DNA from 3 places in the Serratia sp. NPDC087055 genome. Region 3 is predicted to be linked to each of the others. Evidence: predicted binding sites of a transcription regulator. Region 3 holds the regulator's gene; each other region holds the start of a gene.
The links. The regulator Fur, encoded in region 3, represses iron uptake genes when iron is present. The targets are predictions, from matches to a motif close to ATAATAATGAGAACNACTATCAA.
Positions count from the first base shown of each region.

Region 1: a site for Fur is predicted at 5,765-5,787, ahead of feoA (ferrous iron transporter A). Genes of this name have one in related genera too.
Region 2: a site for Fur is predicted at 1,577-1,599, ahead of ftnA (non-heme ferritin). Genes of this name have one in related genera too.

Region 1 is NZ_JBJDOG010000006.1:152,643-163,152, forward strand. It holds gene nfuA (Fe-S biogenesis protein NfuA) at 45-620, opposite strand; gene gntX (DNA utilization protein GntX) at 688-1,371, opposite strand; gene bioH (pimeloyl-ACP methyl ester esterase BioH) at 1,413-2,207, shown strand; gene ACI2J2_RS21605 (YdgH/BhsA/McbA-like domain containing protein) at 2,455-2,739, shown strand; gene ACI2J2_RS21610 (FeoC-like transcriptional regulator) at 2,784-3,023, opposite strand; gene feoB (Fe(2+) transporter permease subunit FeoB) at 3,023-5,338, opposite strand; gene feoA (ferrous iron transporter A) at 5,410-5,634, opposite strand; gene ACI2J2_RS21625 (Tex family protein) at 6,283-8,613, opposite strand; gene greB (transcription elongation factor GreB) at 8,771-9,244, opposite strand; gene ompR (two-component system response regulator OmpR) at 9,661-10,380, shown strand; gene envZ (two-component system sensor histidine kinase EnvZ) at 10,377-10,510, shown strand, end outside.
Region 2 is NZ_JBJDOG010000001.1:1,683,150-1,693,659, forward strand. It holds gene copD (copper homeostasis membrane protein CopD) at 1-194, opposite strand, end outside; gene yobA (CopC domain-containing protein YobA) at 198-581, opposite strand; gene ftnA (non-heme ferritin) at 906-1,424, opposite strand; gene ACI2J2_RS07960 (DNA polymerase III subunit theta) at 1,798-2,028, shown strand; gene pip (prolyl aminopeptidase) at 2,058-3,011, opposite strand; gene ACI2J2_RS07970 (TraR/DksA C4-type zinc finger protein) at 3,184-3,609, opposite strand; gene exoX (exodeoxyribonuclease X) at 4,042-4,710, shown strand; gene ACI2J2_RS07980 (S9 family peptidase) at 4,744-6,777, opposite strand; gene ACI2J2_RS07985 (tellurite resistance TerB family protein) at 6,846-7,499, opposite strand; gene ACI2J2_RS07990 (molecular chaperone) at 7,678-8,265, opposite strand; gene ACI2J2_RS07995 (phosphatase) at 8,308-9,045, opposite strand; gene ghrA (glyoxylate/hydroxypyruvate reductase GhrA) at 9,132-10,073, opposite strand; gene ACI2J2_RS08005 (peptide MFS transporter) at 10,203-10,510, opposite strand, start outside.
Region 3 is NZ_JBJDOG010000001.1:2,507,803-2,518,312, forward strand. It holds gene ybfF (esterase) at 1-198, shown strand, start outside; gene ybfE (LexA regulated protein) at 490-777, shown strand; gene fldA (flavodoxin FldA) at 1,006-1,545, shown strand; gene fur (ferric iron uptake transcriptional regulator) at 1,866-2,312, shown strand; gene ACI2J2_RS11935 (glycosyltransferase) at 2,519-4,480, opposite strand; gene galE (UDP-glucose 4-epimerase GalE) at 4,470-5,507, opposite strand; gene ACI2J2_RS11945 (MFS transporter) at 5,557-6,702, opposite strand; gene ACI2J2_RS11950 (beta-N-acetylhexosaminidase) at 6,779-9,436, opposite strand; gene chiQ (ChiQ/YbfN family lipoprotein) at 9,451-9,777, opposite strand; gene ACI2J2_RS11960 (OprD family outer membrane porin) at 9,994-10,510, opposite strand, start outside.

The sequences.
Region 1 (10,510 bases), on a different contig from region 3:
GACGCACCTGGCCAACAACGCTGCAACTTCACGTCAAAAGGGTATCAGTAATAGGAGTGCTCGCCGCGCTGGTGTTCGGTCAGATCGCGCACGCCTTTCAGTTCAGGGAACTTCTGCAGCAGCTCTTTCTCGATGCCTTCCTTCAGGGTCACATCGACCATGGAACACCCGTTACAACCGCCGCCGAATTGCAGGATAGCCAAGCTGTCGTCGGTGATTTCCATCAGCGTCACGCGGCCGCCGTGGCCTGCCAGCTGTGGGTTAATCTGTGACTGCAGCACGTATTCAACACGCTCCATCAGCGGGGCATTGTCATCAACCTTGCGCATTTTGGCGTTTGGCGCTTTCAGTGTTAACTGGGAGCCCAATTGGTCGGTGACGAAGTCGATTTCGGCATCGTCCAGATACGGTTTGCTCAGCTCGTCGATATAGGCAGACAGTTTTTCGAACTTCAGCTCGGTGTCTGTCGCTTCAACGGCGTCCGGCGGGCAATAAGAGACACCGCATTCGGCCGTAGGCGTACCCGGATTGATCACGAATACGCGGATTTGGGTGCCTTCCTCTTGGTTTGCCAATAGTTTGGCAAAGTGTTCCTGTGCAGTATCTGTTATACGAATCATGGCATTAGCTCGTTAGTTCAAATAGTTGACTTCTATACTAGGTTATAATACGCCCATTGCCGTGGCACTACAACGTGCGGCAAACGCACCAGATCTGTATTGATGCAACGCCCTGCCGCTGTAGTAGCTTAGCGATTTCCGCCACCGTGCTGCCCGTCGTGACCACATCATCCAACAAAGCAACATGCCGACCCATCAAGGGTTCATTGCAGCGGAATGCACCGCGCAAATTGCGCCGCCGCACACGAGCCGGCAGGTGCTGTTGTGGTGCGGTTTTACGTACCCGGCTCAGGGCCGCGGGGCGATAGTCGCACCCTAACCAGTAGGCCAAAGGCCGTGCCAGGAGGTCGCTCTGGTTATAGCCGCGCTGCCAACAACGTTTTGCCTGTAAGGGTACAGCTAAAATGACATCGGGTCTGTTCAGATATTGCTCTCGATGTGCCTGTTGCCAGTTTAGTAATATTAGCCGTGCTAACAGCGGGGCCAGTTCTGGTGTGTGTTGAAACTTGAATTTTCCGATCAACTGGCGCAGCGGGGCTTGATAGTCGCCGACGAACACCAGTGACTGCCAGGGGGGAGGTTGTTGCAGGCAGCGACCGCAGGGCCGCACGGTGTCACCTGCAGGCAGGCCGCAACGTGGACAACAAAGCGGTTTGGTGGGTAAATGACGCAGGCAGTAGCTGCAGATGCCGTGACAATGAAGGCGTAGTGGTTGTCGGCATAGCCAACAACGGCTTTGGATTGATAGCATAGCCGTCCTCCCTGACGGATGAGAATGAAGGACAATAACTGATGACTGCGTTGTACTGGCAAACCCTAGGTGAAGGGGATCGCGATCTTGTGCTGTTGCACGGGTGGGGGCTGAATGCGCAGGTGTGGAGTTGCATGCTAGAGCGACTGACGCCGCATTTTCGCCTGCATCTGGTTGATCTGCCTGGATATGGCCGTAGCCAAGGTTTTGGGGCTATGTCGCTTGAGCAGATGGCAGAGACCCTGTTAGCTGCCGCCCCGGCAAATGCCTGGTGGCTAGGCTGGTCGCTCGGCGGGCTGGTGGCCAGCCAGATTGCGCTCATGCAGCCGCAACGGGTACGTGGGCTGATTACCGTGGCGTCTTCGCCATGCTTTGCGGCTCAGGAAGACTGGCCAGGGATCCGCCCTGACGTGTTGAGTGGTTTTCAGCATCAGCTGGGGCAAGATTTTCAGCGTACCGTAGAGCGTTTCTTGGCATTACAAACGCTGGGTACGGAAAGCGCGCGGCAGGATGCCCGCTTGTTGAAGTCTGTGGTGCTTGACCAGCCGATGCCTGGCGTTGAGGTTCTGAACGGCGGGTTGGAGATGCTGCGTACCACCGATTTTCGCGAGCCGCTGGCGGGGTTGACGCTCCCATTACTACGCATTTACGGTTATTTGGATGGGTTGGTGCCACGTAAAGTCGCTGGTTTGCTGGATGTCATGTGGCCGCACTCGCCCTCTGTCATCATTGCGAAAGCGGCCCATGCGCCATTTATTTCCCATCCTGATGAGTTCGCAGAAATTATTTGCACCTTTGTGGCTGAAAACGGGATCCGACGCCAAAACGCACAATAAAGCGCTAAAAAAAAGAGCCGCTTAGTGGATAAAAAATAAACCTGTTCAATACTTAGGGGGGTAACTGCGTTGGCTGGAAAATGAAAAAAACGCTCACGGTTTTTTCATTTTGACGTTTCGTCTCTGGGAAAACGGCTCTCGTCAGGGAAAGCAACGAGGTCTGAAGATGTCGCGGCAGCCGGTGTTATTACGCATTTACTCTGGACGGCTTTCATAATAAATAAATTATCCATTGAGAGGTATTGTAATGAAATCTTTGAAAATGATTATTGCCGCGTTGGTTGTGGGTTCAGTGTCCTTCAGCACCCTGGCAGCAACCATGCTGACCAAGGAAGATCTGGACAAGAACCCAGGTAAATACGAGAAAGTGGGTACCGTAACCACCACCGCCCAAACCACGTCGCCGATGGATGCGAAAGAGGAATTGTCCAAACTGGCCGATGAAAAAGGTGGTCAATATTACGTTATTCTGGCAGGTCGTGAGCACGGCAAGTTCAGCGCTATCGCTGACGTGTACAAAGACAAGAAATAACGATTGATTAAGAAGGGGCGCGCCTTTGTGCTGCGCCCCAATCTTCACTTCTTCAGACGATACACCACCGTACTGCACCCCTGGCCTTCCGGACAGCTTTTGCAACTACCGCTTAGGCAGGCGCTGTTATCTTGCTCAATACGCTCCACTTTACCCATCGCCATTAACCGTTCCAGCATGGCCTGCACCAGCGGCAATGGGGTTGCCAACTGACGGCTGAGCTGCAGCGCCTGCACGCTGCCATGCAGCGCCAAGGCATCGCGGATCTGCAACAGGCTTGCCATCAGTGACAGTCACCCTTGCTGCCCTGGCAACAGGCCGCTGGGGTAGCATTGCCCAGACGCACGGTGACCCGGCTGCGAGCGCGACGCAGGCCAAACAAGATCAACAGATTGAACAGCACCACAATGGTGATTGCCGTCAGGCTGTACTGCGGGTGCTGGGCAAAAGTGGCGGTTTGATAAAATAGCGTGGCCAACGAGTAGGCGATATTCAGCCCCCAGAGAATGGAGAACGTCATCCAACCGCGGCTGGACTCACGGGCGATGGCTCCCATCACCGAGACGCAAGGTACGTACAGCAGCACAAAAATCAGGTAACTGTAGGCGGAAACCCCGGAACCGAATTTGCTGCTCATCACCCCCATTGAACCGACGTCCATTTCCCCGTCACCCTTACTCGCCTCAATCGGGTTGGACAGTACGCTCAGGCTGAACGTGTCTTTCAGACCCTGCCAGGTGGTTTCCACCGCACCGCCCAGTTCGTCCAACAGATTAAAGTTAGCGGCATCAAACTCGGTATTATTGATGCGCTCGGCGGTGTACAGGGTGTTCAATGTGCCGACCACAACTTCTTTTGCCATAGCACCGGTCACCAGACCGACGGTGGCCTGCCAGTTATCGTTATGTACGCCCATTGGCTGCAGCAGCGGTGTCAGCACCTTGGATACCGACGCCAACGCGGAATCATTGATGTCATCTACCGGCTTGCCGCTGAACGAAAAGCTGTTCAAGCCGCCAATGAAGATACTGGCAATCACGATCACTTTACCTGCGCGCAGCACGAAGCCTTTCAGGCGTTGCCAGGTCTGCAATAGCAGGCTCTTCAAGTGTGGGACATGGTAAACCGGCAGTTCCATGACGAAGGGAGACGCTTCCCCACGCATGATGGTGTATTTGAGCACCAATCCGGTAAGGATCGCGACCACAATGCCGAGCATGTACAGTGAGAACACCACGCCTGCGCCGTCCTGACCAAAGAAGGCGGCAGCAAACACGGCGAAGATCGCCAATCGGGCACCGCAGGACATGAACGGGGCCATCATGATGGTAATTAAACGCTCCCGCTGCGCATCCAACGTACGGGCACCCATGATGGATGGCACGTTGCAGCCGAAGCCGACAATCAGGGGCACGAAAGATTTGCCCGGCAGCCCGAGCGCTTGCATCAAGCGGTCCATCACGAATGCCGCCCGTGCCATATAGCCGGAATCCTCGAGGAAAGACAGGAACAGGTACATCATGCCGATTTGCGGCACCAGTGGCAGCACGGTGTTGATACCGCCGCCGACGCCCTGAGCCAGGAAAATGGTCAGCCATTCAGGGAAATGCAGGGTGTAACCCAGCCATTGAATGCCCTGGATAAAGATCGCTGCCGAGCCGATATCGAAAATCGGCTGCAGGGCGCCGCCGAGGTTAATCGCCAGCAGGAACATCAAATACATCACCAGCAGGAAGATAGGCACGCCCAGCCAGCGATTCAGGATCACCTTGTCCAATGCTTCGGTCAGGCGGTTTGGCATGGCGTGTTGTGAGTTGCTGACCGCGTCACACAGGGAGGCAATCGACTGATAACGCGCATCGGCTATTACCAGTGCCGGGTCTTCCTGATGTTGCTGTTGGAGCGCCTGCCGAGCGGCCGGCAGCAGTGCAGCCGCAGGACCGGCTAAGGTATGACTGTAGATATCGCCTTCCAGCATTTGCAGGGCCAACCAACGGCGTTGCTCGTTTGGAAGGGTTTGCGGCATGGCATCGGTCAGCGTTGCCACTTCTTTTAGCAGGAGCTGCGGGTAGTTCACCAGCGCTTTTAATTCGTTGAACTGATGATTGTCGATCATTTGCTTGAGCACACCAATGCCGTCGGCTTTGGTGGACACCAGCGGTACCACTGGGCAGCCAAGGCGGGCAGATAGCGCAGCGATATCAATCTCAATCTTTTGGCTTCGGGCGATATCCAACATATTCAGCGCGACAATGCAGGGAATACCCAGTTCCAACAGTTGCAGCGTCAGGTACAGGTTACGCTCCAGGTTGGACGCATCGACCACGTTGATCAGCAAATCGGCGTCGCCACTGAGAATGTAGTGGCAGGCGATTTGCTCATCGAGTGAGGTTTGTTCCGAGATGGTGGTCAGAGAGTAGGTACCGGGAAGATCAACCAGTTTGACCTGTGACTGTGGTGTAGTGAACAGGCCCTCTTTACGCTCTACCGTCACGCCTGCCCAGTTACCGACCCGCTGGCGCGCCCCGGTAAGCTGGTTGAACAGCGTAGTCTTACCGGAGTTGGGGTTGCCTATTAAGCCAATAGTGAGTTTTTTCATAATTTAGCGTGATATCAGTCAATGGAAATTGGGCCAGGCGATGCGCATGGCCAAGGCAAAATGGCTCAGGATCAGGATTGGCCGTCGAGCAGAATCAAGGCCAGATCCTTTCTACGCAGCACCAGGCTGACGCGGCGAGTTTTGATTTCTATCGGGTCGCCCAATGGCGCGACGCGGACGACCTCAAATGACGACCCCGGTAGCATGCCGAGTGAGAGAAGTTTCTGGCGATAAGCGGGGCCAATGTCAGTAGCGAAGCCGGCAATCTTATATGACCGTTTAGGCAGAAGATGCATATAACCTTCTCTGAGCCCTTGTTATTGGGCTGGTGATGATAAAAGAACGTTCTAAAGGAAATGCCGCAGTAACCACACAGGGTTACCGACGTTTTCAATCCATGAGGCTATGCAGTGAACACGCAAAATAATAATAGTGAGAATAATTATCGTATTCAATACAAAAAATAGGGGTATTGGTAACCAAAGGTTGTAGCGATCACATTTAGCGCTCAGGGTTGCCTGGCAGGACTCTTTTATCACCCGGTTTCGTGGGGTGCAAATGCGAATGGCGAGTTAAATCAGTTACGTAATTGCAGCGTTTTTTTCTACTTTGAAAAAATTAGCGACAGATTAGGCAGCTTTGATCCGACAGCGTCAAAATCCGTATTTATTTGGCAACATTTCTCGGGCTGAATACGAGCAGTAACCATTTGTGTTTCGCAGGGAAATACTGAAATGAGAACGCGGTGTTAATAACGATGTTAACAAATGGCTATTCACCACTCTTTTATGGCGTAATGCACCCGAATATTATTTCCGCCGGGAAGATCAAAAAAATTGCAGCTTTATTGAGGCGGGTCAAAAAAGGCTGGGGGATATTTTTGCGGGAAAGGGCGGAGTTAACTCCGCCCTTGGTACCTTTGGTCGTTCAAATTTGCGGCGTCTTTAGCCTTTTTTGCCAAATGCTGCCGCCAGTGCATCACCCATTGCGCTGTTGCCCGCAGGTGTGTTGCCGCCACGCGGCTTGGCCTTATTAGCCGGTGCACGGGTTGCATTGTCTTTGGCCGGTGCGGTATTGCCGCCCCGGCGCGGAGACCCTTCGCCCGGTTGCTCATCCAGACGCATGCTCAGCGCGATACGTTTGCGCTGCAGGTCAACGTCCATCACCTTCACTTTAACGATGTCGCCGGCTTTCACCACGGTATGTGGATCTTCGACAAACTTGTCCGCCAGTGAGGAGATGTGCACCAGGCCATCCTGGTGAACGCCAATATCGACAAAGGCACCGAAGTTGGTGACGTTAGTGACCGAACCTTCCAGAATCATTCCCGGCTGTAGGTCATTGAGGGTTTCAACGCCGTCGGCAAAGGTCGCCGTTTTGAATTCAGGACGCGGGTCGCGGCCCGGCTTCTCCAGCTCTTTCAGGATGTCGGTTACCGTCGGCACACCGAACTTCTCATCGGTGAAGTCGCCGGCTTTCAGGTTACGTACGGCAGTCGGGTTGCCCATCAGATCTTGAAGCGCTTGCTGGGTGGCGGCCAGAATGCGTTCGACCACGGGGTAGGTTTCCGGGTGAACCGTTGAGGCATCCAGAGGGTTATCGCCGTGGTTGATGCGCAGGAAGCCAGCGCACTGCTCAAAGGCTTTTGGCCCCAGACGGCTGACCTTTAACAGTTGTTCACGGTTACTGAAGCGGCCGTTCTCATCACGCCAGGTAACGATGTTTTGCGCCATCATGCGTGTCAGGCCAGCCACACGGGTCAGCAGCGGCACGGAGGCAGTATTCAGATCGACACCGACGGCGTTTACACAGTCTTCGACGACGGAATCCAGCTTTTTCGCCAATTGGCTTTGGCTGACATCGTGTTGATACTGGCCGACGCCGATGGATTTCGGGTCGATTTTTACCAGTTCGGCGAGGGGATCTTGCAGACGGCGGGCGATGGAGACGGCACCACGCAGCGAAACGTCAAGGTTAGGGAACTCCAGCGCCGCCAGCTCGGAAGCGGAGTACACCGAAGCGCCAGCTTCACTGACGATCACCTTTTGTGCTTTGACCTCGCTGAACTGCTGTTGCAGGTCAAGGTAGAAACGCTCGGTCTCGCGTGATGCGGTACCGTTACCGATAGCCACCAACTCCACTTTATGTTTGATACACAGTGCAGCGACGATCGCGGCGGCTTTAGCGGCCTGACCGGTGTGCGGGTAGACGGTGTCGGTGGCGACCAGCTTGCCGGTCGCATCCACGACGGCGACTTTTACGCCGGTACGCAAGCCGGGATCCAGCCCCATGGTGGCGCGCATGCCGGCAGGTGCCGCCATCAGCAGATCATGCATGTTACGGGCGAAGACGTTGATCGCTTCGTCTTCCGCACGTTCGCGCACCGTACTCATCAGTTCGGTTTCCAGATGCAGCAGCACCTTGATGCGCCAGGTCCAGTTGATCACCGCTTTACGCCAGGCATCCGCCGGGGCGTTATTCAGGCGCAGATCGAGGTGGCTGATGATGATTTGCTCCGCCTGGCTTTCGCGCGGGGCTTCTTCAAACTGGGGATCGGCATTCAGTGCCAGTTGCAGTACACCTTCGTTGCGGCCACGGAACATCGCCAACGCACGGTGTGACGGCACCTGAGAAATAGGTTCGTGGTGATCGAAGTAGTCGCGGAACTTGGCGCCAGCCTCTTCCTTGCCTTCCACCACTTTGGAGACCAGATGTGCGTGTTTCCACAAGTAGTTACGCACCTTGGCCAACAATGCAGCATCTTCGGCAAAGCGTTCCATCAGGATATAACGCGCGCCGTCGAGGGCGGCTTTCACGTCTGCAACGCCTTTGTCTGCGTCAACGTAACCTTCGGCCAGTTGTTCTGGTTGCTGCTGAGGGTCCTGCCACAATGTGTCCGCTAAAGGCTCCAGGCCGGCCTCTATCGCGATCTGACCGCGGGTGCGGCGCTTGGGCTTGTAGGGCAGGTAAAGGTCTTCGAGTTCGGTTTTGCTTTGCGTGGCGGTGATCGCCCCCGCCAGCTGTTCGGTCAGTTTGCCCTGCTCGTCGATCGATTTAAGGATGGTCTGACGGCGGTCTTCCAGTTCACGCAGATAACCCAGGCGGGTTTCCAGCTGGCGCAGTTGGGTATCGTCCAAACCCCCGGTGACTTCCTTACGATAGCGTGCAATAAAAGGCACGGTATTACCTTCATCCAGCAGACGGATGGCGGAGTCAACTTGCTCCGGCCGGGCCTGCAGTTCTGTTGCAATAATGCGGCTCAGTGGGTCATTCATAAGTCTGGTATCTGTTGAGAACGGTGAGTAAACAGGGGGACAGTTATACGGATTGATCGGGGAAAATGCCAGTGGAGCAGGCCGCCTCTCGGTAGTCATGACGCGCAAAGCGGCCTGTACTGCGGCGGTGGGCGACCGCTCGGATAAAACTGAAATCTTATTTAACGTACTCAATCTCGTTCACATACCACAATGCATCACCCACAGGGGTGTTGACGGTGGCAGCGTCACCCACTTCTTTTTTCAATAAGGCGCGGGCCATGGGTGAGTCGATGGAGATGTAATCGCGGCGACCAAAAATCTCGTCATAGCCGACGATGCGGAATCGTTTAATTTCACCGCCCTCGTTTTCCACTTCAACCCAGGCGCCAAAGAACACTTTGCCTTCTTGTTGCGGTGAGTAATCGACAATCTTCAATTGCTCGAGGCATTTGGTCAGGTAACGCACCCGGCGGTCGATTTCCCGCAGCCGTTTCTTGTTGTACTGATAATCGGCGTTTTCACTTCTGTCGCCGAGGCTGGCTGCCCAGGTCACTTTCTTGGTGACTTCGGGCCGTTCTTCGCGCCAGAGGAAATCCAGTTCCTGTTTTAGCTTGTCATAACCTTCACGGGTTATCAGCTGCGTTCTCATCGTTTTTCCGCCTTCATGAGCATATCAAAGGGAAGGGAGTCATTGCGTTGGCAGAGTGTCGCACAAACTCACGCCGGGCTGTAGGCTGCCGTTGCATAAAGAAATGTGAGTTCAACCATCCGCAGTGCGCAAAATTGCTGGCGCTCGCGTTTCTTATCGCGCTGGCTGAGTTACACTGCGAATCAAATACCGGGCGTGCCCGTTGGGCGAAGAGACAGCGATCATAAATTTAACCAATGAGCATCGGGATTTTGGCGAACCTTCGCGGGCATTTTGATGAAAATTGTTGATAAATGGGCAAAAGAATAAGCTTTGTAACAATTTCGTCTAGAATATATACCATTAAACGCTGTCCGAAATGACAGGGTTTTTTAACAATATTCACGTCAGGCAATAAAGCCTTTGGGAGTAATACAATGCAAGAGAATCATAAGATTCTGGTCGTCGATGATGACATGCGCCTGCGTGCGCTTTTAGAGCGTTATTTAACCGAACAGGGTTTTCAGGTTCGCAGTGTCGCCAACGCTGAGCAAATGGATCGCTTGCTGACACGTGAATCCTTCCACCTGATGGTGTTGGACCTGATGCTGCCTGGCGAAGATGGGCTTTCCATCTGCCGTCGTTTGCGCAGCCAAAGCAACCCTATGCCGATCATTATGGTGACCGCCAAAGGTGAAGAAGTCGACCGTATCGTTGGCCTGGAAATTGGTGCCGACGATTACATTCCAAAACCGTTCAACCCGCGTGAACTTCTGGCCCGTATCCGTGCGGTTTTACGCCGTCAGGCCAATGAACTGCCGGGCGCCCCTTCACAAGAAGAGGCGGTGATAGCCTTTGGCAAATTCAAACTGAACCTGGGTACCCGCGAAATGTTCCGCGAAGACGAGCCGATGCCGTTGACCAGCGGTGAGTTTGCCGTGCTCAAAGCGCTGGTAAGCCATCCGCGTGAGCCGCTTTCACGCGATAAGCTGATGAACCTGGCTCGTGGTCGTGAATACAGTGCAATGGAACGCTCCATCGACGTGCAGATTTCTCGTCTGCGTCGCATGGTTGAGGAAGATCCCGCGCATCCACGTTATATCCAGACCGTTTGGGGTCTTGGCTACGTCTTCGTCCCGGACGGCAGCAAGGCATGAGGCGATTGCGCTTTTCACCGCGTAGCTCGTTTGCCCGAACCCTGCTCTTGATCGTCACCTTGCTGTTCGTCAGCTTGGTGACGACCTATCTGGTGGTGCTAAACTTTGCCATCTTGCCCAGTCTGCAGCA
Region 2 (10,510 bases), 820 kb from region 3:
ATAGCCAATAATGCCACGGCGGAAAGCCCGGCAAGCCAGGTGCAAGAGACCAACAAAGGACGCACATCACGGGTGAGATACGGGGAAAGGCGCTGCGGCGACAATAAGGCGGTGAATAGGCTGGTGCCAAACATCAGCATCACCGCCGCAAAGTGCACAAAGCGACACAGGACAAACAGGGTCGCCAGACTCATGGATCAGTTTACGGTGAAGCTGTACTGGCCTTTGGTTTTATGACCGTCGACCGAGACTACGTGCCAATTAACGTTGTATTTACCGGCAGCCAGCTCACCTTCGATAGGCAGGTTAACCTGGGTATTGTTGTTCGCGTCGAGCTGCAATTTACCGGTTTTCACTTCAGTGTTGTTCGGACCGGTGATTTTAATGCCGCTAAAACTAGGCTCAATACCTTCAGAGAAGTTCAGCGTCAGCACTTTCGGTGCCGGACTCACGCTGGCATCTGCTGCCGGTGTTTCAACTTTCAAATGAGCATGTGCTAAAGCCTGCTGTGAAGACAAACCAACAAACAGCACAAAAATGGTGGAAAGCAGGCGATAAGAAGAACGAATTTTACCGATCACAGTGATATCCCTTAAAGCAATAATCGAGGGTAATAAGGGTTAAGGCTAACCGCATGGGCGATGTATCAGCAGCCCCAACCCACCGCAGATGATTGCGCCACGGGTAAACAGAAGAAGAATAGGATTATGATAACCCACTGTTTTAACTCTCTACCATCCCTGTAGCGTATCACGTCAAATGATAACGAGTGCCATTCAGCAAGTCGAGCAGAACACTGGCATTTTGCGATCCAGTAGCACATATCGCTGTAAAGCCACGACAACTACAGGGCATAAAAAAACCGCGCACCGGGCAGACCGGGACGCGGTTTTTAACAACAATAATTAGACCTGGCCGTTACCGTTCTCGCCAGCTGCACCCATTTTCTTCAAATCTTTATCGATGAAGAACAGTGCGTTGCCGCTATTGCCCACCAGCGCCAGTTTATCCAGCACGGATTTGAACAGCTTCTCTTCTTCGTGCTGTTCAGCAACATACCACTGCAGGAAGTTAAAGGTAGAGTAATCATGCGCAGACATTGCCGCGTGCGCCAGCTCGTTGATCTGGCGGGTAATCAGTTGCTCATGCTCGTAAGTTTGCTGGAATACATCAGCCAGGGATGCAAATTCAACGGGCGGGGCAGCAATGGTACCCAGCAGTGGCAAAGCGCCTGTGTCGCTCAGGTATTCGAACAGACGTTGCATGTGCTGCATCTCTTCCTGAGAGTGTTCTTTAAGGAATGCGGCGGCGCCTTCAAAGCCTTTATCGCTGCACCATGCGCTCATTTGCAGGTACAAGTTCGCGGAGTAAAACTCCAGGTTCAGTTGCTCGTTCAGCTTCTTGGTCATTTCAGGCGTCAGCATAATCATTCCTTTATTTTGCAGGTATCAACTTAATTTTTCCGCATTATGCCTTGGTAAAAACAAAATAAAAACACTTGATTTACATCATCAAGGATTTAATTTTAAATTGATTAAAAATCAACGCTTTAATTTATTTCCTGTTATATGTTTAAATTATTATGATAACTATTTACATCCGTACATTTAATCAAAAAACGAATCATTCTTATTTGAAAAAATAAATAGATTGCATTGCCATTGGTGCAATAAATAACCTTCCGTATCCTACGTTATTATCTGCGGATATCCCCCTCTGCGCTTCGGGCTTGCCAAGTGCCTCTCGGTGCATTACCTTCTGCGCTGATCCAATGCGGTAACAAGTAAGGAGAATACGGTGGGTTACAATCTGGCAGAGCTTTCCAAAGAAGAGATGGACAAGGTGAACGTTGATCTCGCGGCGTCTGGCGTGGCGTTCAAAGAACGCTATAACATGCCGGTAATCCCGGAAATGGTCGAACGCGAGCAGCCAGCGCATCTGCGTGACTATTTCCGCGAACGCGTGGCGCACTACCGTGTTGAATCACACAAGTATTCACGTCTGCCGTACGAACCGAAATCCAAATAATAAAGCCCGCCTTTATGGCGGGCTTTTGGTCATTTGCCGGCAAACTTATCGGTCGCCAACATCAGCTGATGCAGGATGCCCGGCTCATCAAAGGAGTGCCCCGCACCCTCGACGATATGCAACTCGGCTTCTGGCCACGCTTTCGCCAGATCCCAGGCGTTTTGCACCTGACAGGCCATATCGTAGCGGCCGTGAATAATCACTGCTGGAATATGGCGGATCAACGGGACGTTACGCAGCAGCTGATCGTCGCTGTCCAGGAAACCCAGATGAGTGAAATAGTGGTTTTCAATGCGGGCAAAGGCCAGCGCAAAGTCATCCTCACCAAAGGAAGCCGACTCACTGCTTGGCAACAAGGTGACGGTCTCCCCTTCCCACACGCTCCACAGCTTGGCCGCCTCAAGTTGGATCTGAGGGTCCGTTGACGTCAGGCGCTGGCGATAAGACGCAATCACGTCCTTGCGCTCTTCCGCTGAAAGAATCGACAGCACGCGTTCCCATTTTTCCGGGAAGAAGCGCGAAGCGCCGTCCTGATAATACCAATGCAGCTCTTGCTTACGCAGGGTGAAGATACCGCGCAGCACCATTTCGCTGACACGCTGTGGATGGCTTTGCGCATAGGCCAAAGCCAGCGTAGAACCCCATGAACCACCAAAGACCAACCATTGATCCACACCGGCCATTTCGCGCAGCCGTTCAATGTCCTGCACCAGATGCCAGGTGGTGTTGTTATCCAGACTGGCATGCGGCTTGGAACGGCCACAGCCGCGCTGATCGAACAGTAACACCTTGTAGCGCTGGGGATCGAACAGCTGGCGGTGATAAGGCGAAATGCCGCCGCCCGGGCCACCATGGATAAAGACCGCTGGCTTGCCGTTCGGGTTTCCGCTCAGCTCCCAGTAGATCCGGTGGCCATCTCCAGTGTCCAGCCAACCGCTGTCATATGCTGCTAACGGCGGGTACAAACCTCGTAATTGTTCCATGGCGCTTCCGTCTCTCAGTGGGTCATCCCCTCATAAAAGCTGAAGCCGCCCATTTGGTCAACGGTAAAACCCGAAAACTCCTACCCTACCCAACAAGTTATGGTTCGTTTGCTTAAAATGAATACGACCTGCCGGCAAAATAACGGCAGGTCGTAGAGAACCAGACGTAAACTTAACCTCTTTTACGCAAATGCGGTTCGCGCATTTCCTGCGCAGTTTTTGCTTCAATGCTTAGTTCCGCTGTTGGCCGCAACAACAAACGTGCCAAACCAATAGGCTCTCCGCTTTCACGGCAATAGCCGTATTCGCCGTTATACAAACGCGTTAGCGCTGCGCTAATTTTCGGCAGCAGACGGCTTTCACGATCCAACTGGCGGAATAACAGCCGCAAATCCTCTTCGCGGGCAGCTTTGTCTGCTTCGTCACCGGACACTTCACCGCTGTCGATATCCCGCTTCAGCGCATCAATGTGCTGCAACAGTTTTTGTTGATCGTCCAGCAAGCGCTGGCGGAAAAATGCCCGCTGCTCCGGATTCATGTAATCAGACTCCGGCATAGCCAAAAGCTGCTGCGGGTTTAACAAGGTCACAACGTTCATTGCGCTCTCCGGTCATTACTTAATTGTTATATTATAACATATCATAATTTTAAAGCAGCCCTTCATCAGAAACAAAATTACGCAGATAAACAACCAATTAGTTAAATCAGCTGCTTTCATGCTTGCATCCATTAGGCATAAGGAGGTTAATGGTTGAGCAACCCACCCAACCATAGGTAACTGAGAGGCCATCATGAGTAAGGGAATGGATAGCAAAAAAAATGCGAAGAAGAAGCCGTTGAAAACCCCCGCAGAGAAACGCGCAGACAAACGCGCTAAGAAAGGCCAGACTTCCGGCGAGTAAGCGAACTTCTAACCGTAGTTAAACCCGCCATGGCGGGTTTTTTATTGCCTGAAACTGCCCCCTTTCAACGGTTGGCATAGCCGCGTCTGGCAGTTAAGCTAAACCTGTGCAGTCACCCTGAGGAAACCATGAATTTACGTGTAATAGACACTGAAACCTGCGGGCTGGAAGGCGGCGTGGTAGAGGTGGCCTCTGTTGATCTGATCGACGGACAAATCGCCAACCCAATGAGTGACCTGGTCAGCCCCGACCGCCCCATTAGCATTGATGCAATGGCCATTCACCATATCACCGAGCAAATGGTTGAAGGGAAACCGCGTATCGCAGTGGCAATCGGGCGCTATTTGGGCAGTTCCTACTATGTTGCGCACAATGCGGCTTTTGATCGCGGCGTACTGCCGGAAATGAACGGTGCCTGGATATGCACCATGAAGCTGGCGCGGACTCTGTACCCAGACATCAAATACGGCAACCAATATCTGCGCTATGCGCTGAACCTGGACGTGCAACTGCCGCAAGACACCACATTGTACCCACATCGGGCACTGTATGATTGTTATGTGACCGCCGCATTGCTGCAATGCATTATCAAGGATTCAGGTTGGACGCCGGAGCAAATGGCGCAAATCACTGAACAGCCGGTGCTGCTAAAGAAATTTAAGTTCGGTAAGTATCGTGGGCAGGAAATAGACAGGATCGCGCAGGAAGATCCAGGCTATTTGCGCTGGATGCTGAAATCCATCGAAGATCTCAGCCCAGACATGAAGCACACGCTGAAATACTATCTGATCGGCTGAAAAAACGGGCAGCACTCGCTGCCCGCCTGAAGGTTACTCCGCCAACGCCAGAATAAAGGCGTATTCCAGCGCAATGTCTTCATAGGCCTTGAAACGCCCAGACTTGCCGCCGTGCCCTGAATCCATATCGGTATACAGCAACAACTGGCGATCGTCGGTCTTTAGATCGCGCAGCTTGGCAACCCACTTGGCCGGCTCCCAATACTGTACCTGGGAATCATGTAGCCCAGTGGTGACCAGCATATGCGGATAATCCTGCGCCTTCACTTGATCGTACGGGCTGTATTGCTTGATATAGTCGTAATACGCGGGTTCATTTGGGTTGCCCCATTCGTCGTATTCCCCGGTCGTCAGCGGAATAGATTCGTCCAGCATCGTGGTAACCACGTCGACAAACGGCACCTGCGCCACAATGCCATTAAACAACTGGGGCGCCTGATTGATCACTGCACCCATCAACAATCCACCCGCACTGCCGCCCATGGCGAACACCCGTTTAGCGTCACCGTAACCTTGGGCGATCAACGTTTCTGTCACGTCGATAAAATCGTTAAAGGTATTCTGCTTTTTGAACAGTTTGCCGTCTTCATACCACAATTGCCCCAGTTCCCCACCACCGCGAATATGTGCCAGAACAAAGACAAAACCGCGGTCCAACAGGCTTAACCGGCTGGCGCTGAAGGCGGGATCCATGCTGCTGCCGTATGAGCCGTAGCCATACACCATCAGTGGGTTGCTACCATGTACAAAGCTATCGTGGCGATAAACCAGTGAAACCGGCACGTCAACACCATCACGCGCCTTCACCCATAGCCGCTCACTGCGGTAATTTTCCGGGGTGAAGTTTTTCACTTCCTGCTGTTTGAGCATCACGCGCTCACCGTTGTCGAGATTGAGCTCATACAACGTGGTCGGTGTGGTCATCGAAGAGTAGCCATAACGCAACAGCTCGGTTTCTGGCTCAGGGTTGTACGCCAACCAGGTTGTGTAGGTCGGGTCGTCGAAGGCAATACGTTTCTCTTCACCGCTCTGCCAGTGAATTTGGCGCAGTTGGGTCAGGCCCTCGCTACGCTCCTCCACCACCAGCCAGTCACGGAACAGGCTAAAGCCTTCCAACATCACTTCAATGCGTGGGGCAATCAGCGTCTGCCACTGCGCTTCGTCTGCCTGTTCGCTTTGATACAGACCGAAGTTTTTGCCGTCCTTGTTAGAACGGATATAGAAATGCTGGTGATAGTGATCGATACCGTATTCATGATCCTTACGGCGCGGCACAAACACCTGCGGTGTGCTGTCGGCGCGATCGGCGTCCAACAACAGGATTTCCGAAGTGGTGGTACTGCTGAGGTGGATTAAAATAAAACGTTCGGAGGTGGTTTTTTCCAGCCCGACGTAGAAGGTGTCATCCAGCTCTTCGTAGATCAGCGTGTCATGCTGTGGATCCGTACCAACCACATGACGATAGACCTGGTAAGGCAACAGCGTTTTGGCATGTTTACGCACGTAATACAGGGTGGACGAGTCGTTGGCCCATTCAAAGCTACCGGACGTGTTTTCCAACACTTCGTCAGCCCAAGTATCGTTGCTGAGGTTTTTGAAACGAATGTCGTACTGTCGACGAGAGAGAAAATCTTCTGCAACCGCCAGCTGTTGGTTGTCAGGGCTGACTTCCAGCCCACCTAAGGTATAAAACTCGCGCTGCTCGGCACGCTGATTACCGTCAATCAGCGTATCCCAATGTGTGTTTTCTGCCTCGGGCTGACGGACGTAAATGGCATATTCATTGCCGGGTTCGAAACGCGTCTGATAGCGGTAGCCGTGTCTGACGTAAGGCACCGAATGTTCCTGCTGAGGAATACGTGCCACCATCTCTTCATACAACGTTTCGCGTAACGCCTGTTGCGGTTTCAATGCCGCATCAGTAAAGGCATTTTCCGCCTGCAGATAATCCAGCACCTGCGGGTCTGCGCGCTCATCGTCGCGCAGCCAATAATAGTCATCAACACGCGTGTCGCCGTGCGTAGTGATAGGATAAGGACGTTTCTCTGCCTTAGGGGGTGTCATCATTGCTAAATCATCCGCTTACCTTGATTACGGCAAGAGTGACACGATTCCCCCCGGCTTGCCAAGCGGCGCTATGCCAGCTCGCGTTTTTTCTCATTCACGTCGTTTTCAATGCCCTGCTTAACATCCGCCGGGATCTTCAACGACTGCGCCAAAGCGTCAAGATAACCGCGCTCCATAAAGTGATCGACGTCGATCACCATGCAGCTCAGGTAATACACTTCTAGTGCTTCGTCTTCATTTTTCACGCTTTGGGCGATCAGGTCCGGGTTCAGCGGTTGATCGATAGCTTCTTGCACCCATTTTTGCGCTTCTTCGCCTACCTGCAATTGTTCCAGGCTGTGATCGATGGCGAGTTTTTCTTCCGCATCAATATGGCCATCACTCTTGGCGGCAAATACTAAGGCTTGCACCAAACGCTTGGCGCGCAAGTCCACCGGCGTGGTCTGCAAACCAAACTGCGGTTCACTCTGATGCGTTTCTTTCACCCGCTGTTTGTATTTATTCCACAGCACCGCCCCCACCGCTGCGCTGCCGCCAATAATCAACGCGTTCTTGCCGAATTTCCCCACCAGCTTGCGTGAAGACTTATTCGCCAATAAGACACCGACAAGGCCCCCCAACGCGGTTGGGGCCAGCAGTTTGCCGATACCTTCTGACCCGCCAATTGAACCGGCCTTTTGCCCAATCATCGATTGGATCTGTTGCATCCAGTTATTTTTCATGATCACCCCTTTGCATAGGAAACGAGGCACAGGCATACGAAGCCCAGACCGCCGGTAAACCGTCAGATTAGGGGATTTTTTGTCAATTTACGTATGGGGGATGAAAACCTGTGTAGCAAGACATTGGCGAGGGAGGAAAAGCCGGCTTCACCCTTAAGTGCAAGCCGGCCAGCGGGTGTTAAGGCTGTTCGTCCTCTTCACCCGGCTGCTCGTCTTCCTGTTCGTATTCTGCCAGTTCGTCACGCATTGCCTGGATAGACTCGCGAGCCAACAGCGACAACGTCCGGTAAAAACCGGTGGTGGCATGAGCTTCTACTTTGCCGAGGAAACGACCGCACCACGGCAACAGGTACTCGTCAAACAACGTGATTTGCGCCTGCACTTCGTCTTCCTGTGACTGATCTTCCAACCAGGAAGCCACCAACAGCAAAGAACCAAAATGATCAGCGGGTGCTTCGCTCAGCGGCATACCGCGTTGCTGCAAGAATGTACGCACTTCTGCTTCAGACGCCCCTTCAACATAGGCAGAGCGGTAAGGCGAGACACTGCATTCACTGCCGACAAACATCGCGTTGAAATCAGTGGACAGTTGATTGACATCGCAACCTTGTTGCAGACGTACCAGCAATTCATCCTGCTCCAACGGCCAGTGTTGTTTCAGTTTGCCTTCTTTGATCAGCGTGAACAGCGGCACCAACAGCGGATCCTGCGGCTGACGGTAAAACAGCGTACCCAGCACGCGGCAAACAACGGAAAACTCATTCATGATAATGCCTTATACAATACGGAAAAATTTGCCGGGACGATGTCACAAATCGGCCAGTTCCGCAATCGCCGGCTTGCCACGCCGCTCGAGAAAGTCCAACAGACGCCGTGGGCTGACGTTAAGGATACGTTCCTGCGGGAATTCCACCTCAGCAATAATGCGCTCGCAGTGTTCAAAACCGCCGAGCGAGAAAGCAATGTGTGAATCCGAGCCTAACGCCAGCCAGCCTCCGGCATCACGCACCGCGGCTGCAATCGCACGGCAGTTGTCTTCGCTGCCCTTGCGCGAATGGGTGAACGACGAGTTATTCAGCTCAAGCGCCACGTCGTACTTCGCCGCCGCCGCCGCCACCGCCGCAATATCAATCGGGTATCTTGGGTTACCGGGGTGGCTGATAATATGCACATCTCCCTGTGCCATCGCAGCAATCATCGCTTCGGTATTGGCCGCTTTATCCTGCGGTGCGAACACCGGCTCGTGAAAACCGGCGATAATCACGTCGATTTTATCCAGCATCGGACCGGTACAGTCGATATCGCCCTGCAGGTTTTTGATGTTGGCCTCGATACCGCGCAGTATGCCCACGCCATCCACCAGACGCGGCCACACGTGCATGTTCATAAAGTGCCAATAATGCGGCGCATCGGCCATATCCGGGCCGTGATCGGTGATGGCGAAAAGTTTGATGCCCTTTTGCTGGGCTTCGACGATGTAATCATGCAGCGTGCTGTAGGCGTGGGTGCTGGCGACGGTGTGCATATGTAAATCAACGGGGTACATTGCTTCTCCTTCTGGGCGGCCTGCCTGGAGTACAACAGCAGGCAGCGGTTTCTTATATTTAGCTTAGCAGGTGCATCACCGAAAGATCAGTAGCCACGTTCCACATCCACCAACCCGGCAGGCACTTGCCCGGCCTCAAGCGCGAGGATGTTTGCCGCTATCTGATCCATTGCCACTTCCGGCAACGTGATGGCAGCAATATGCGGGGTAATGGTGACACGCGGATGACGCCAGAACGGATGCGTCTGTGGCAGTGGCTCGTTGACGAACACATCCAGCGTAGCGGCGGCCAGTTGACCTTGCTCCAGCGCCTGCAACAAATCATCTTCAACCAGATGCGCACCGCGAGCCAGGTTAATCAAATAAGCCCCTGGAGCCAAGTGCGCGAACAGTTGTTGATTGAGGATCCCGGCGGTCTCCGGCGTATTGGGCAAGAGATTGATCAGCAATTGCACACCCTCTAAAAACGCGGCGCGCTGCTCTGCTCCAGCAAAGCTCTGCACGCCGTCGATCTGTTTTGGGCTGCGGCTCCAGCTACGCACGTTAAAACCAAACGCCGTCAGCTTCTGCGCCACGCTTTTCCCCAACACCCCGGCACCGAGGATGCCAATAGTGAAGTGATCCTGTTGATGAGGATCGAGCGGCCGCCACTCCTGCTGCTGCTGCAGCAATTGATACTCGTCAAAACGGCGGAAATAACGCAACACGTAACTCAGTGCATATTCCTGCATCTGTTGTGCCATGCCGGTATCCTCAAGACGCACCAGCGGCACACCTGCCGGCAGAGTACCGGGATGCTGGCGCTCTTGATCCAAGATAGCGTCGACGCCCGCTCCCAGTGCAAAGACCCCTTTTAGGGCTCCACGGTGAGCCAACATCTCGTGCGGCGGTCGCCACACCAATGCGTAATCCGCCGGGCGATCGTCGCCCGGTTGCCAGGCGCGCACCCTCGCCTGCGGCAAACGTTGCGATATACCTGCTATCCATTCCTGGGCATTAAAGAAAGGGTGATAAAAAAGGATGTCCATCTGCACAGCTCCTGTCTGTTTTTATGTATTTGCAACCAGACTTCCGCGATTCGCTGCCAGATGCAAGTGTTAAAGCCCAAAATGAAAACAGCCCCGACCAGTGGGGCTGTTTTTTTAGACTGCGGGATCTCAGGCTGCAACAGGAGCGTCGTGCCGTATTAACCGCCGTAACAGTGGGATCAAGATTAACATCACCACCCCAACGCCTGAGGCTCCCCAACCCAACGCGCTGAACACCTCGCTGTAACCGGGGTTGGTCAGCGCAGGGGTGCTGCCACTGTTCTCAGGCATTAGTCCGGAGACGTAACCAGCCAATACCGAGGCAACGCCGGTAACCATCATCCAGCATCCCATCATTACGCCCTGATAACGCGGTGGCGCCAGTTTGCCGATCATCGCGTAGCCGATCGGTGAAATCATCAGTTCGCCAATGCTCT
Region 3 (10,510 bases):
GTCCCCGCCTGGCCGCACCCGACGCTGTTCATTCGTGGTGGGCTGTCGCCCTATGTACAAGATAGCTACCGCGCCGATATCGCCCGTCAATTCCCACAGGCGCGTGCACACGTGGTTGCAGGCACTGGGCACTGGGTTCATGCAGAAAAACCAGAAGCCGTGTTACGTGCCATTCATCGTTTTCTCGGCGAAGCCTGAGCCAATTGCCCCCTTGTCAGAGAAGGAATCCTCCCTAAAACGGCCATCTGGTGAAAAAACGCGCTAAAGATAACGGCTTAGCGCGTTTTCGGCTCAGTTAAACATTGTCGTCGCTCCATCTGCTGGGGTAATATGGCGCGCTATAATTTTGCCGCCGTGCTAAGCGTGTTCAATAGCGCCGGGCTGGGGGTGAATTTGGGTTAGGGTTTATTGGCCCGAAGTGTGTTAACCGAACCATCCAGAAGCGTTTACGCGCTTTTTGATGCAAACTCCCTTGCAGTACCGCTACCTATGGCAAAAGAACAAACGGATCGCACGACGCTGGATCTGTTCGCAGATGAACGCCGTCCGGGGCGCCCGAAAACCAACCCGCTATCCAGAGATGAACAGCTTAGAATCAATAAGCGTAATCAGCTTCGACGCGATAAAGTCCGTGGCTTACGGCGTGTGGAACTGAAGATCAACGCGGATGCGGTGGACGCCCTGAACAAATTGGCGGAACAGCGTAATATCAGTCGCAGCGAGCTTATTGAGCAAATGCTGTTGGCGCAACTGGCAGACGACCAGCCAGAACATTGATCATTGCAGCCGCACGTGCGGCGCGGCGTTAAGGATGACGCCCGATCAACATCGTTTTATTCCACCCGGTATCGCATAAACGTGATAAAACCCCGGGGTAAATTTCTGGCATGATACGCAATTACCGGTAAGGGTTTCCCTTGCTATGGCATCATTTTAATCGGTGTTATCGTGGTCAGCGCTAACATCGTGTAATGCAATTTATTGAATTTAAAGGTTATACGCGATATGGCTAATGTAGGCATTTTCTTTGGCAGCGACACTGGCAATACCGAAAACATTGCCAAGATGATCCAGAAAATTCTTAAGCAACAGTTTGGCGACGATGTTTGCGAAATTCACGACATCGCCAAAAGCAGTAAAGAAGACCTGGAAGGTTTCGATATTCTGTTGCTCGGTATCCCGACATGGTACTACGGCGAAGCCCAGTGTGACTGGGATGACTTCTTCCCAACGCTGGAAGAGATCGACTTCAACGGCAAACTGGTTGCGCTGTTTGGCTGTGGCGACCAAGAAGACTATGCAGAATATTTCTGTGATGCGATGGGGACTATCCGCGACATCATTGAACCACGTGGCGCCGCCATTGTAGGCCACTGGCCAACCAAAGGTTACCACTTCGAAGCGTCGAAAGGCCTGGCAAGTGACAGCCACTTCATCGGTCTCGCCATTGACGAAGATCGCCAGCCAGAACTGACCAATGAACGTGTCGAAGGTTGGGTAAAACAAATCGTCGAAGAGTTGAGCCTGGCCGAGATCGTCGGGTAACGCCAAAGGTTGAACAAAAGCCCTGCAAAGTGCATAGTGTTGCCGGCAGGGCCGTCATCGGCAGTACGGATTACTGCAATAGAAGATACATATTTGTAACTTCTCACATCGTCAAGGTAGACTGAGATATCGGTTTATCCCATCCATCAAGACGTTGCGTGTGCAACATGCAATAGTGCAATTATATCTTTGTTAACAACCGGCGGTTTCTATTTAGGCCAACCGGTTCTATAATGAGACGCAATTAACACTTTGTGCCGACCGATGCCACAGGCGAGAACGCCTCAACTTGATTAGCATAGTAACAGGACTGAATCCGCATGACTGACAACAACACCGCATTGAAGAAGGCCGGCTTAAAAGTCACGCTTCCGCGACTCAAAATCCTGGAAGTACTGCAAAATCCGGAATGCCATCACGTCAGTGCGGAAGATCTGTACAAAAAACTGATAGATATGGGCGAAGAAATTGGCCTGGCTACGGTTTACCGCGTACTGAACCAATTTGATGATGCAGGCATTGTGACTCGTCACAACTTCGAAGGCGGCAAGTCCGTGTTCGAACTGACTCAGCAACATCATCACGACCACCTGATTTGCCTGGATTGTGGCAAAGTGATCGAATTCAGCGATGAATCTATCGAAGTGCGTCAGCGTGATATCGCCAAACAACACGGCATCAAGCTCACCAACCACAGCCTGTACCTGTACGGCCACTGTGAAACGGGTGACTGCCGCGAAGACGACACTCTGCACGACAAAAAATAATGCCCTTAACCGGCATTGAGAACCGCCTTAACGGCGGTTTTTTTATGCCTGAAGCAAATAGATAAAAAAATCCCCGGACAGGCCCGGGGAAAGATCATAGCTAAATGACAACAATTGCAGCGGCACTTCTCCACGGTACTTCTCACTTCCCACTTACACCCACTTCAACGTCAACTCCCCCGCCGACACGCGGATGAGTAAACTCGTTACAATGCATATTCAAGAAAGAGCAGCCGATCAAAAAACATTGCCTTGGCTTGGTCGAACACACCACGAATACGGAACCCCTTGTTCAAATACATTTTGCAGGCATCACTACTTTGCCAGACGCACAGCGCAATGTTTTTCGCCTGGCGTTGATCCGCCTGTAGCTGAATCAAGGCAAACATTTGGTTAAAATACCCCAGCCCCCGAAATTGGCTCTCAATCGCCAAGCTACAGACAAAATAATCGTCAGCGACACAGTGGCTTTGCACAAAGCTGTCGTAAGCCTCATCAAGAGGTTTCATTTCATCGCGATAAAGGTAGTCCGCGTCTATGGCATACAGTTCACTGACGGTCGCCGCATTGAAAAAACCGATAAACTCTCCGCGCCGATCGTAAGCCACGGTGATCAGATCCAGGTAAGGCTCGATATTTTGCGCCTGCTGCAAAGACACCAGATCCAGCCCAGCACGATTGCCAACAGAACAGTATTCCAGGTAGCTCGTGCTAAAAATCAGCTTTGCCATGCGGGTCTTATCCGCTTCACCCACCTGCCGTCCCGCCATGAAATGCAACGATCCCCGCGGTTCAGGCGGCACAGCCTCCCCCTCGCCCTGGGCAGAACGCCAGTAATTCCCTGCCGCTATCTGCCGCCGGTTGTCGGCAATCAGGTACTCCCCAAAAAGCTGGTTTACCCGATCAAGCCGCTGATCATGAGAAAGCACCGAATAGTAGTGGTAATGATCGATGTCGGACCGAATCTGCGCCGGATAGGCCATGCGAGGTACTTCATCAACGGTAAATATTTCCGCATAGCGTGCCAAATCCAGCGGCTGCTCAAGCTGCCAATCCAGATTTTCCAACCGGCTAACACATTGCCGGTAGCTCTGCTCTTCTTCTTGCGACAACGGTAGCCGCACATTGGTGATCACATCTTCCAGCAGCCGCATACCGCGAATACCGCAGGTTACCGCCTGTGGGGTTGCGTCATACAAAACACCATGCATCTGGCAAAAACGATCGTGGCTGAGGAAAGTACGTTCAATATGACGACTCCACAATTGGTAAAAAGGATCGAACAGCTTCCGTTCATAAATCGGATTTCTTTCCGGTACCTCACTGCTTTCCCCCGCATAAATTTGATCGAGCCCAGCTAACATCCTGCACAGCGCCATATCTCCCTTACGGCTGATGATCATTCCCGTTTCGTCGAGGAACAAATTCAACCAACTGACGTGGCTAACTTCACCTCCGGGCAGGAACTGAAGATAGTCCGGAACCTCAGGCTTGATCAGAAACAGTGTCGCCGCTCGGTGGGGAAGTGTGTCGATATCCATATACACGCCCCCCATCTCAATCAAAATCAAAAAGCGGAAGTAGTCGGACAGTGTGGCGTAATAGCGTTTATCATGGAGCTGATGGATAAACCCCAAACTATTACCGACTCTTCTTTGCGCCAGTTCACTCAACGAATGCACCTGCAGGCGATGGTTACCGGCATCGTACTCACCCAACTGGCCGCCATGCGTTTGGGGTGAGGCAATGAAACAGGCATCCTTTGCCAGCTGCTTTGCATCCCAAACCCATAACATGCCGACCCAGTCACGAGCCTCGCCACGACTCACCGCTTGTTGTGCATCCCCCCACTGAGAGATAACTTCTCGCGCGTCGTCAGGAATGGCTCCGCCCAACCAAATGCGGTGCAGCAATTGTTCCCCTGCGGCAAGTGGCCGCGTGGGCACGCAAAATAGTGAAGAACAGCGTGCGGCATCAAATAAATGCCCCTGCGCAGACAGCCATTCCCGTAGTTGATTCACCCCACGTTGATAACGCGCCTTTGCCGCTGGCGTAGCCTGACGTTGGCACTTCACGAATTCAAACTTCAAATCGCTTAGCCGCGCCTCATATTCAGCCCGAAACAGATCATCCTGCAGGGCGCCAAAATGCCCGTTGTTAAGCGCCATCGGCAGCCATCCTTATTAATGGACCATAACCCTGCGGATTTTTGCTCTGCCAAGACCACGCATCACATACCATTTTTTCCAGGCTGCGCTTAGCTTGCCAACCCAGCTTTTCCGCAGCCAACGACGGATCGGACCAACACTCGGCGATGTCACCCGCACGTCGGGGATTAAATTGGTAGGCGATCTTGAATCCACAGGCACGTTCGAACGCCTGAATAATTTCCAGTACCGAGTAACCCTTGCCCGTGCCCAGGTTATAGACGTTAAAACCTGGCTGCAGGTTATCCAGCGCTTTCAAATGCCCTTCAGCCAGATCCATAACGTGGATATAATCACGTACCCCAGTTCCATCGCTGGTCGGGTAGTCGTTGCCATACACGGGCAACACCGCGAGTTTGCCAATAGCCACCTGTGCCAGATACGCCAGAAGATTATTGGGAATGCCGGCGGGATCTTCACCAATCAAGCCAGACTCATGCGCACCGGCGGGATTAAAATAACGCAATGCGGTGATCGCCATCTGTGGCGCAGTGGTGGCAAACTCTGCCAGGATCTGCTCAACGATCAGCTTGGAAGTGCCATAAGGATTCGTGGTCTGCCCAACACGGCAATTTTCCGTCAGCGGGGTATATTCCGCAGGTCCGTAAACGGTGGCCGAAGAGCTGAAAATAAACTGATTAATGCCCGCATGGCGCATTCTGTCCAGTACGATCAATGATCCCGAAATATTATTTTGATAATATTTCAGTGGCTGCTCGGTTGATTCTCTGACAGATTTCAAACCGGCAAGATGAATAACAGCATGAATATCATGCTGACGGAAGATGTGATCCAATAGGTGATATTGTTGAATATCACCCTGATAGAAAATAACTTTTTTCCCCGTCAGCCTTTCTACGCGAAACAGAGACTCTGACGAACTGTTGGACAGGTTGTCTAATACAACGACGTTCTCCCCCCTTTCCAACAGCGCCAACACCGTATGCGAGCCGATATAACCGGCGCCGCCCGTCACCAATATAGCCATCATATATCCTTGTTTGTGTTTAAAAATAAACGACTCACTCAGAAACCACCTACACTTCCCGGGTTTTAAAACCGACAGGTAAAGCAATAAAAAGCAGTAATATGGCTAACAGATAAACGGAGGAATGTGGCCCGTACTCGGTCAGGATCCCTTGTAATATTCCGGCCAGGATCACGCCGGTTGAAATACTGTTGGTGAACAACGTGGTGGCCATCCCCGCCCGTTCCGGCATCAAATCCTGGAAGTAGAGCATGCCGATGGTGGCCCCAATACCGATAAATATCGCATTAAAGACCTGCAAGACCAGCAAGCCAACGGGAGAGGTAAACCACAGCATGCCGGCATAAAACAGCATGCCAGCCACCATCGCAGTCAACATCATCAGGCGTTTGCCCACCCGGTTCACGTAACGCCCTGCCAGGATCATGATCGGGATTTCTATCGCAGCGGCAACGCCCATCATCCAGCCGGTCAAACGCTGCGGCAAACCCAGTTCGGCACTGATATACAGCGGAACATCAATCAGATACATGGCGCTGCAGGTCCACATCAATACCGAGGCAAAAAACAGCAGGCTAACGTCTTTATCAAAGACCGTTTTTTGCTGCGTTGCGACATGGCTATTGATGATGACACGCGCCACCTCGGGCAATATCCGCCAAGCCAACAGCGTAACTAACAGAAATATCCCCGCGGCAAAAATAAACATGGCAGTGAAGCCATAATTCACCACCAGCATAAACGCCAATGGGGGGCCAAAGACCCAGGCAAGAGAAAGTTGGGCGCGCATGACCGCGCTGAACATCGCAACGTTTTGCGTTGAGCGCTCGCCATACTCACGCGCAAGAGCAAATAATTGCGGTATCGCCGTATTGGCGATGGCCGTTAACAGCACGCCCACCGTTATTAGCGTTAAATAATTACGATTAAATGCAAATAACAGACAGTTCCCCGCCGCCAATAAATAACAGATTAAAATCAGGTTGCGCCGATCCCGTTGGCGGTCTGATTTTTTCGCCAGTAAAAAACTGACAATAATGCCAACGCCAGCGTTAACCGCATAAAAAAAACCGACCCATAAAGACGTGACCTGCACCTCGGTCGTGAGGAACAGACTCAGGGTCGGTATTTGCAGTGCCCCGGCAATCCCGGAAAAAAAAGCAACGACCATAAAGGTCAGCCGTATCGAATTCATCTCTGATTACCGTCGGTCGCTGCTATTGAGGATCAATAACGGCCCGCCTGCGAACAGACGGGCCGTGGCTCAAAAATTACACTTTCTCGGCACGGCTATAGCGCTTCCCGTCCGGGCTTATCGCGCGGATAAGCACCTCACCGCCAACTCGCGGCTTGGCGTTGGCATCGTACCGCTGCCATTGCTTGCCACCATCCGTGGAATACTCAATGCCCAGACCCGGCAGAGAAATATTGGCCTCCAGCATGCCCCCCACTACGCGAGCGCCCGGCACCGGCAGCCGATAACTCACGCCACCTTTGTCCAGTTTTGCCAGTTCTCGCTGACCAAGGAGGTTGGCAAAGCGCAGCCAATCACGATCCAGTTTCTTCGTGTCGACAAAGTGGGTTTCACCGCCTTTATACTCCCGGCCCGCCCGGTAATCTTGCTCCCAACTTGCGCGGTGCCATGCGCGCTCTGCCACCGACAGCGAACGAGGGAATATCATGTATTCCATTTCATCGTCGGTGCGCTGGGTTTCACTCCACATCTGGGCTGAAATACCGTAAGCGCCCGGCCAAGGTTTGTCGCTCTTGGCGGTGAAATGATTGCCATCACGGTCAACCGAGGTTTCCGCATTTTGCGGCAAGTTATTCGGCGCAAAGCTGAACATTTTCTGTTCGTCGCTGAAACGGGTACCCCAGTAATAGCCACGCTCGTCCGGATTCACCTCATACGGGAAATCCATGTAAACGTAATCCGGGTTAGACAGGATCACTTCGTAGCCTTTATTGGCCCAGTCATTGGCACTATCAAAACCGCCCCAATACAAGGTATCCCAGAAATTCACCCCGACGCGTTCAGTAGCGAATGCCTTGGCATTCTTCGCATCTTTCAGACCATCCTGCCAAGCCTGCATTCTGTCGATGCCATGTGCCTTCACCAGTTGGCTAACTTCGACGCCAAAGTAGCTTGGCAGGTGTTCCATATCCGCGACTTTACCGTCTTTGATCATCATTTGGCACACCTGGGACTTCGCCCAAGGTTTGTCTTCTTTACGCTGATCAATGATGCCTTTACCCGCCTCCGGCTTGGCAACATCGGTATACCCAGCACCTAAACGAATGTTTTTCGCCTCGTCACCGCCAAAGTGCCAAGTGCTCAGCGGCTGCCCCGCCTCTTTGTGCATTTGGGCAATCTCGCCAATCACCTTATCGACAAAGCGCTTGGACGAGTCCAGGCAAGGGTTGAGGTAGCTTTGACGGTTGAAGTACTGCACCGAGGTGGTATTGGAGATATCGGTCGGATCCACCAGGCGGAATTCGTTGGCCTCTTGCTCTTTACCTGCGGCTTGCAGTTTTTTATAACGTGCTTCCATTGAGACCACGGCTGCACGAGCATGCGCCGGCATATCGATCTCTGGGATCACTTCAATCTTGCGCGCCTGAGCGTATTTGATAATGTCGATATAATCCTGACGGGAGAAGAACCCACCGTAGACGTCAGGGCCTTGGCCGTATTGTGGTAACAAGCAGGTGGTTTCACTCAAGTCATGGCAGCGCTGCCCCCCGACTTCCGTCAATTCCGGCAACCCTGGGATGGCAATACGCCAACCTTCGTCATCACTCAGGTGGAAATGGAATTTATTGAGTTTGTAAGCCGCCATCTGGTCAAGCAGACGCAAAACGGCCTCTTTTTGATGGAAGTTACGTGCGACGTCCAGGAAGATACCGCGATACTGGAAGCGTGGAGCATCTTTAACCTCCAGCGTGGCAATTTTGGCGCTACCGTCGGCAGGAATCAGCGACAGTATAGATTGCAGACCATAGAAAACCCCGGCCTGATCGAAACCGATAACCTGTGCTCCCTTGTTGCCAATGCTCAACGCATAGGCACCCGACACCGCCAACTCACCGTTGAATTTTCCAGGCTGGATATCGGTCTTGATCGGATAGCCACTCGCGTTATCGGTTATTCCCAATAAAGCAAAACGTTGGGTTGCCGCGTCTGCGGCCGGTTTGGACAATGCGCTTAATTCCAGCGCTACGCCGTTACTCAGATCGGCATCCTGTGAATGTACTTTCACATGCAGCGGCGTGGGCACGATCTGACCGCGTAGTGACGCTGCCGGCAAGGTTTTCAGCTCGGCATTTTTTGTGAAACGGGAGGCTGGCGTCATCAAGATGTTATTGTCATCTTTGGTGCGCTTCCACTGGTCGCCGGTAAAGGGCGCCACAAACTGACTCAGATCTTCGGTGTCGGTATTGATCAGGATTTTTGGCTTGGCATCGCCTGAAGTGGCATACCAGCGCGGCACAAAGTCTGTTTTAAACAACTGCCAGTATTCTGCAATAATCGGGATATCAACCGTTTTACCCGCAGGGAAGCCGGTAAATTTATCGGTGGGCTCCAGCTTATACAGATCGCCCGTCAGGTGAGATATTTTGAATTGATCGTTGTCCACCCGCATTGTCTGGCGGGCACTGTGGAAGTAAATCGCCCAGTCGTGGCCTGTAATTTCCTGATTATCGTTGGTCAGACTGATTAGGACCTTATTGCATGCTGCCCAATCGGCGCCCAGTTTGCCGCAATCCAGGCCACTGTCTGCGGCGCGGTTATCGACCATTTTCAAATTCAGTTTCAACTGGCTAAGTTGATCCACCAATTGCTGATTGGCCATCGCGTTCCCCACGCTGCCAAATAACCCTACGGTTGCCGTCAATGCAGCAACCGCACTCAATTTGAATTTGTTCATCTTTAGCATCATCCTTAATTATTGTTATCGTGGATCTCTTTCCAAATTTTCCCGCACTGTGCGTCATAAGCCTGGCCGTTGCCGCTATGAACCGCCTGAATGCAGTTCTGATAATCCATCACCCGCACCGTTTCCTGCTCGGCAAACTGCTGATGCTGCTTCTCTTGTTTCAATACGTTCAGCACGGCCTTACAGGGCTGTAGCCTTTCTGGCGACCCTTCGGCAGTGTTAATACAGGCACTGTAGGCCTGTTTCAATTTGGCGTCTTCCGGCGGTGCAGCTGGCTGTACACACGCACTCAGCGCGACAGTTGCGGCCAACATCAACATGATTTTTTTCATCGTGTTATTCCCGTTAAGTGTCCCCGGCGCTGCCGCCGGGAATATACCCGTCATCTTTCAAGCCGCAGCGTTGTTATCGGCACTCGCTTACCCGTTACCCTAGGGGACGAATATATTCGTCCCGATGAATACGGGCGCTGCATGCAGCGCCCCTACCTTGCCAGGGGAGGAGCCAGCTGGCCGCCTAGCCGTAACTTGAAGGCCATAGGCTATGTTTTAGAAAATGGTGAATGGTGCGATAACCATGAACTTGACGTCTTTCTCGTCCTGGAAGATGTTGCCGTAGCCGCCACCCCAGCTTGGGATGTTGGTGTGGTTGTCATATTGGGTGTAGTGCAGTTTCAGCAGGGTGCCTTTGGCACGACCGTCCTGAATGGTGTACATCGCGTCCAGGCTCCAGGCGCTTTCTTTCAAACGCTGGCTCTGATCGTACATTGGGTTGGTACTCGGCTTCGCATCCCAGGCATAAACATAAGAACCGCCAACCGCCATCCCCGGCAGGTTCCAGTTGCTCAGGTCATACATCACGCCGGCGTAAACCGCTTTTTCGCCGTTGGCGTTGAAGTCAGAACGGTTATCCCACCACACGTCGAGACGCCCGTTGGACGAAGCGTAAGTTGGAGTCATACGCTGCAGGAAGTAACCCTGATTGCCTTCGGCCTTGACCATGGTGCCTTCCAGGCGCCAATTAAACTGCCCTGTGGTGTAGCCAAAAGTCAGCGCCTGCAACCAG